DNA from 3 places in the Verminephrobacter aporrectodeae subsp. tuberculatae genome. Region 2 is predicted to be linked to each of the others. Evidence: predicted binding sites of a transcription regulator. Region 2 holds the regulator's gene; each other region holds the start of a gene.
The links. The regulator sigma-54, encoded in region 2, starts transcription at its own class of promoters, with help from an activator protein. The targets are predictions, from matches to a motif close to TGGCANGNAANCTGCTTT.
Positions count from the first base shown of each region.

Region 1: D5041_RS18960 (methanol/ethanol family PQQ-dependent dehydrogenase) is a predicted target of sigma-54. The motif match lies at 1,400-1,417, and genes of this name have one in related genera.
Region 3: D5041_RS06580 (pilin) is a predicted target of sigma-54. The motif match lies at 697-714, and genes of this name have one in related genera.

Region 1 covers NZ_QZCX01000003.1:866,068-868,265, forward strand. Annotated here, with positions in the region: gene D5041_RS18960 (methanol/ethanol family PQQ-dependent dehydrogenase) at 1-1,324, opposite strand, end outside; gene D5041_RS18965 (hypothetical protein) at 1,492-1,683, shown strand; gene pedB (lanthanide ABC transporter ATP-binding protein PedB/LutE) at 1,923-2,198, shown strand, end outside.
Region 2 covers NZ_QZCX01000001.1:920,010-922,207, forward strand. Annotated here, with positions in the region: gene D5041_RS03860 (THUMP domain-containing class I SAM-dependent RNA methyltransferase) at 1-321, opposite strand, end outside; gene D5041_RS03865 (RNA polymerase factor sigma-54) at 342-1,919, opposite strand; gene lptB (LPS export ABC transporter ATP-binding protein) at 1,919-2,198, opposite strand, start outside.
Region 3 covers NZ_QZCX01000001.1:1,521,353-1,523,550, reverse strand. Annotated here, with positions in the region: gene D5041_RS06585 (FHA domain-containing protein) at 1-537, shown strand, start outside; gene D5041_RS06580 (pilin) at 756-1,271, shown strand; gene D5041_RS06575 (PglL family O-oligosaccharyltransferase) at 1,360-2,198, shown strand, end outside.

The DNA.
Region 1 (2,198 bases), on a different contig from region 2:
CATGGTTCGTCGGCACGTAGAACAGCTTGGTGTTCGGGTCGTACGAGGCGGGCTGCTGGTCCTTGCTGCCCAGCGCCGCGGGGCAGATTCCCTTGGTGTTCACGTCGGGGCCGTTCTGCGCGGTCGAGTATTTGGCCACCACCTGCGGACGCCCGGTCTTCATATCGACGTGCGTCGCCCAGTTCACCTTGGGGTCGTATTTCTCGGCCACCAGCAGCGCGCCGCTCACGCGGTCCAGCGTGTAGGCAAAGCCGTTGCGGTCAAAGTGCACCAGCGCCTTGGTCGGCTTGCCCTTGACGTCGATGTCCGCAAGGATCATTTCGTTCACACCGTCGTAATCCCATTCGTCGAAGGGCGTCATCTGGTACACCCAGTTGACCTTGCCGGTGTCCACGTCGCGCGACCAGATGCTCATCGACCACTTGTTGTCCCCGGGCCGCTGCGAGGGGTTCCAGGTCGAGGGATTGCCGGAGCCGTAGTACACGGCGTTGGTCGCTTTGTCAAAGCTGTACCAGCCCCAGGTGGTGCCGCCGCCGATCTTCCACTGGTCCTCCTTCCAGGTCTTGAGCGAGGAGTCCTTGCCCACCGGGGCGAGTTTGCCGTCGCTCCAAGTCATGGTCTTGACGGGGTCGATGAGCATCTCCTCGTCCGGCCCGGTGCTGTAGCCCTTCCAGGCGAGCGAGCCGTCCTTGATGTGGTAGGCAACGAGAAAGCCGCGCACGCCGAATTCGCCGCCGCTGATTCCGGTGATGACCTTGTCCTTGAAGACGTGCGGCGCGTTGGTGTTCGTCGCGCCGAGCTTCGGGTCGCCGTTCTTCACCTGCCACACCACCTTGCCGGTCTTCGCGTCCAGTGCGACCAGGGTGGTGTCCGCCTGCTGCAGGAAGACCTTGCCCTCGGCGTAGGCCAGGCCGCGGTTCACGGTGTCGCAGCACATGACGGCGATGACCGACTGGTCCTGCTTGGGTTCGTACTTCCAGAGGATCTTCTGGGTTTCGAGGTCGAGCGCGAAGACCTTGTTCGGAAACGGCGAGTGCAGATACATCGTTCCGTCCACGACCAGGGGCGAGCCCTCGTGACCGCGCAGCACGCCGGTGGAGAAGGTCCACGCGACCTGCATCTTGCCGACGTTGCCCTTGTTGATCTGCTGGAGCTTGCTGTAGCGCTGGTTGAACATGTCGCCCGCCTGGGTAGCCCAGTTCTTCGGGTTGGCGATGTTCTTTTCGACGTCGGCGTTGGCCAGCGCCCAGGCCGGCAGGCTGGCGAGCAGGGCGGCGCCGACATGGCGCGCAAGGCGACCGAGGACTTGGCGGGAAATTTTCATGCATGTCTCCTTCGATTGGCTTCCGGGGCAGCGACCACCGGACTCCTTGTTGGATTGGCTGGACAAGGGCAACCGACTGCAACATCCATGCCCACCTGTTTCCACCGCGCGCACGGCCCTGGCGATGGCGCCCGGCCCCTAGTGTCCTGCCCCGCGAATAGCGGCACATGAAACTGCGCCTTTCGCGCCATGGCGGCGTTGCAAATCCTCGCGATACCTACGGGTATCGCTGCGGTTTGCGCCTTGCCATGACGCGAAATGCATCCGTTTCATTTTGTGCCGCTATTCGCGGGGCAGAACACCAAGAGGAAATGCCGAAGGATATTTTTGGCGCGCCGGCGCAGGGGCCCTTGGCCTAGGGAAATCCCGTGGAAGTTTGTGCCGTGCGCCCGTCCAGATTCGGCGCAAAGTGTCTCGCGGCAAGCGCACAGTCAAAGCCTGCACGCGCGGCTGCCAGCGCGCCGCGCAGACGCTGACGGGGTATCCGGGGTCGAGGACCCCGGCACAAACCCTTATCCTGCCGGAGAAGGGCACGGAACCTGCCTGTCCGAACCCCAGGCTCCCGCATGTCCACCACGCAATCCACCGACCACATTCCATGCTGCGCACCACCGACCTGACCAAGCGCTATGGCGCGCGCACGGCGTTGCAGTCGCTGTCGCTGCACCTGCCGGCGGGCCAGTTCGCGGCGCTGCTCGGTCCCAACGGGGCCGGCAAGTCAACGCTGTTCCAGGTGCTCACCGGCCTGTTCGCCGCCGACGCGGGAGAGGTCGAGGTGGCCGGCCATTCGCTGCGCCGCTCGGCTGCTGCGGCGCTGCGCAACATCGGCGTCGTGTTCCAGCAGGTCGCGCTGGACCTGGATCTGAGCATCCGG
Region 2 (2,198 bases):
CAGCGGGCTGTTCCGGGCCGTGGCTTCGACCTTGAAGCTTTGGCGCGGGGTGAACCAGGATTCCCAGGCCACTTCGCTGGCCGCGGCGTACAGGTCGTTTTCCGAGCGGTACGGGCGCTGCGCCAGCCGCACCAGCACGCGCTGGGCCAGGCGGCTGTGCAGGTTCAGCCGCAGTGCGTCGCGCCACGCGGCACGCAGCAGCACGCCGCCGCGGCCCGTGAGCAGGTCTTGCCCCGTCAGGCCGGTGATGCGGTGCACTTCGTCGGCCAGGTACGGCTCCACGCCTGCTGCGCAGGGAAGGAAGAGCGGGAGTGGGTGCATGGGGCCGTGCATGGCGGTTATTAAAGCGCCTTGCGCAGATTCGCCGGCGCGATCTTCAGCGCCTCGCGGTATTTGGCCACGGTGCGGCGCGCGCATTCGATTCCCTGCTCCTTGAGCAGCGCGGCGATCTGGCTGTCTGACAGGGGCTTGGCGGGGTTTTCCGCGGCGACGAAGCGTTTCATGAGCGCGCGCACGGCGGTGCTCGATGCGCTGCCGCCCGTTTCGGTGCCCAGGCCCGAGCCGAAGAAGTACTTGAGTTCGTAGGTGCCGATGGGCGTCGCCATGTACTTGGCGGTGGTCACGCGGCTGATGGTCGATTCGTGCAGGCCCAGTTCGTCCGCAATGTCGCGCAGCACCAGCGGCCGCATGGCCAGTTCGCCGTGCGTGAAGAATTTCTTTTGCCGCTCGACGATGGCGCGCGAGACGCGCAGGATGGTGTCAAAGCGCTGCTGGATGTTCTTGATGAACCAGCGTGCCTCTTGCAGGCGCTGCTGCATGCCCTGGTGGCCTGCGCCGCCCTTGTAGCCGCGCAGCGCGCCGGCGTAGATGTCGTGCACGCGCAGGCGGGGCAGTACGTCGGGGTTGAGCTGGACGATGAGGTGGTGCTGGCCGTCCCGCCCATTCATGCGCCCGGCCTTGCGCACGATGACGTCGGGCACGACGATGTTGCGCTCCACGTCCGCAAAGCAGCGGCCCGGGCGGGGCTCCAGGCGGGTGATCAGCGCCATGGCCGCGCGGGTGCGTTCCTCGTCGCCGCCGCAGGCCTGGGTGAGCCGGCGCACGTCGCGCCGGGCGAGCATTTCCAGCGGTTGCTGGCAGATGCACAGAGCGGTTTGCACGGTGTCGGGGTCGGCCTCCTTGTCCTGGGCCAGGGCGTCGAGTTGCAGCGTCAGGCACTCGGCGAGATTGCGCGCGCCCACGCCCACGGGCTCCAGGCTTTGCAGCAGGTGCAGGGCCACCGTGAACCGGTGCAGCAGTTCTTCGATCTGCTGCGGGTCGTCCGGACCGGCCAGGCTGATCGCCAGCGCTTCGGGCGGGTCCTCCAGGTAGCCGTCGTCGTTGAGCGATTGGATGAGGAAGTGCAGCGCGGCGCGGTCGGTCTCCGACAGGCGCAGCACCAGGGCCTGGCGTTGCAGGAACGCGGTCAGCGATTCCTGCGTGCGCGCCAGCTCGGTGGCGTCGATCTCGTCGCCTTCGGCGTCGTTGCGGTTGCGCGAGGGCGCGTCGCCGCCCCACTCCGCGTCGTTGGGCGCGATCTCCACGCTGCCGTCGCCGCCCCAGTCGGGCTCCTGCGCCGCGGTGTCCCAGGCGTCGGCGTCCCCCCCCGGCGTCTCGGCGCTGCTGCCCGAGGCGCCGGCAAAGAGCGCCTCGTCGGCGCCGTAGTCGTCGATTTGCACGGGCGTGTCCGCGGCGTCGAGGCCAAACTCCTCGCCCGGCGCCGTGTCCGCCGCGCGCTCGAGGAACGGGTTTTCGTCGAGCATCTGCTCGATCTCCTGCGAGAGCTCGAGCGTGGACAGTTGCAGCAACCGGATGGACTGCTGCAGCTGAGGGGTCAGTGCCAGATGCTGCGAGACGCGCAGCGACAGACCGGGTTTCATCACATTCTGAAATGCTCGCCGAGGTAGACGCGGCGCACCTCGGCGTTGGCGACGATTTCGGCCGGCGTGCCCTGCGCGAGCACGCGCCCGTCGCTGATGATGAAGGCGTGGTCGCAGATGCCCAGCGTCTCGCGCACGTTGTGGTCGGTAATCAGCACGCCGATTCCGCGTGCCTTGAGGAAGCCGATGATGCGCTGGATCTCGATCACGGCAATGGGGTCGATTCCGGCAAACGGCTCGTCCAGCAGGATGAAGCGCGGCCGCGTGGCCAGCGCCCGG
Region 3 (2,198 bases), 600 kb from region 2:
ATCGACGACCTGGCCGTGAGCGGAGAGCATGCCGTGATCCACATGGTCGGCCGCGAGGTCCAGATCGAGGACCTGGGAAGCACCAACGGCACCTACGTGAACGCCAAGCCCGTGAAACGCCAGACGCTGCGCGATGGCGATACGCTGGAAGTGGGCCAGTACAAGATCCGCTTTCTGCAGGAGGCCAAAGACCAGAGCGGCGCCAGCCCGGCGCCCGCCGCACCGGCTTCGACGCCGATGTCCGCCATCATCCGGGTCCTGTCGGGGCGCGCGGCGGGGGGCGAGGTGTCCTTGCAGAAAGTGGTGACCACCATCGGCCAACCGGGCGTCGCCATCGCGGCCATCACCAAGCAGCCGCAGGACTTTGTGCTGACCCATATCGAAGGCCGGGACAGCCCGCTGCTCAACGGCGTCTCCGTCGGGCCAGCGCCCATCCCGCTCAAGCACGGTGACCGGCTGGAGTTGGCGGGAACCCAAATGCAGTTCGAACAAAGCGAAATGTCCGGGGCCGGTGCTGAGGGCGGGGGCGGGCGGTGAAATGACATTGCTGGGTGACAGGAATGTAGGTGCCGACAGGGAATGGCCCTCGGTCAATGCGTTTGGCTTACAGTTTGAAATAGCCTCCAGGCACCGGCCCCGCGGCGTCCCCCTGCGAGGAACACCGCCAAAGCACTTTCTCATTTGCCTGCATGCAGATGGCATGGCAATTGCTCGAATACGGTGTGATTGTTGCAATTCTACCCAGGAGTTTTTTCATGAAACGCGCTTCCCAAAAGGGTTTTACCCTGATCGAGCTGATGATCGTGGTCGCAATCATCGGCATTCTGGCCGCCGTGGCACTGCCGGCGTACCAAGACTACACCAAGCGTGCCAAGGTATCTGAAGCAATTTTGGCCGCTTCCTCCTGCCGCACCACCATTACCGAAGTCATTCAGACCGCTGCGTCAGGCGCGACAATTGCCGCCGATGCTTGGGGCTGTGAAGCCGGGGGGACAAGTGGCGTAACAAAATATGTAAAGTCTGTTAGTACCACTGAGGCAAAATTTGGCAAGACTGGTGGTGTCAATATCGTTGTGACGGTGCAAAATATCCCCGATGCGAACGGAACCCTCAGATTGGCTCCCTGCAATGCAAGTAATCAGCTAACTTTTACGGCTTGCACCCAACCTGCTATAGGCGCTAATGTGAACAGTTGGATCTGCGGCCCTGGAGCGACAACCCCTGTCCCCGCAAAATTCCTGCCAGGTTCGTGCCGCGCAGCAAACTCTTGAACACGATATGTCGTAACGTTTCTTGACACGCCGACTCATGTACTAATGGTGTCATTCCAAAAAGCGGCTCCGGCCGCTTTTTTTATTAATGCATGCATCTCTCCTCCACACCTTTGGTATTTTTGTTTTTGCCGGAGCGTGGTTGGTTCCAGACCACTACTCTCCATGGGCCAGTTTTCACGCCGAAGCCCTGGCGCTACTGGGCATCAGCTTGCTCGCCGCAGGCAAATTGGTCAGCCCGGGCATGCAAAAAGGTTTCGCCATCCCGCGGCTGACTTGGGGCTTGGTCATACTAGCCCTGTTGCCATGGATGCAGTGGTTTGTGGGAATATCCTTGTTTGCCGGGGACGCTGTCATCGTTTCTCTCTACCTGTGCGCTCTGGCCGTTGCCGTGGCACTTGGCTACGCCTGCGCACACGACGCAACGGATACTCAGCAGGGACTGGCCCCGGTTTTCCTCGTCATCTGTTTTGTCGCATTCGCTTCCGCAGCCATTGGCCTGCTGCAATGGATGGACCTGCAAGGCATGCTGGGAATATATGCTACGCAGACAGCCCTTGGAACCCGTGCCATGGGGAACCTGGGCCAACCCAACCAGTTGGCCAGTTTGCTTCTCATGGGCATTGCGGCGCTGGCCTGGACTTACGAGCGCAGACGCATTGGCCCGCTGGGCCTGGTTTGCGGCGTAGGATTCCTGTCCCTGGTCCTGATGCTCACACAATCGCGCGCAGGGATATTGAGCGCCATTGCCGCGGTACTGCTCTTCGCCTGGAAAAGCCGCAGCACGGCGCTGCGCATTCGTCCCGGACACGCAGCCGGCTGGCTTGTGTGCTTTCTGCTTGCCCTGCAATTGCTGCCTTGGGTGCATGCAGCGCTGTTGATGGACGAGGGGCGCAATCTGAGCCTGATCCGGGACAACGGGCGTTT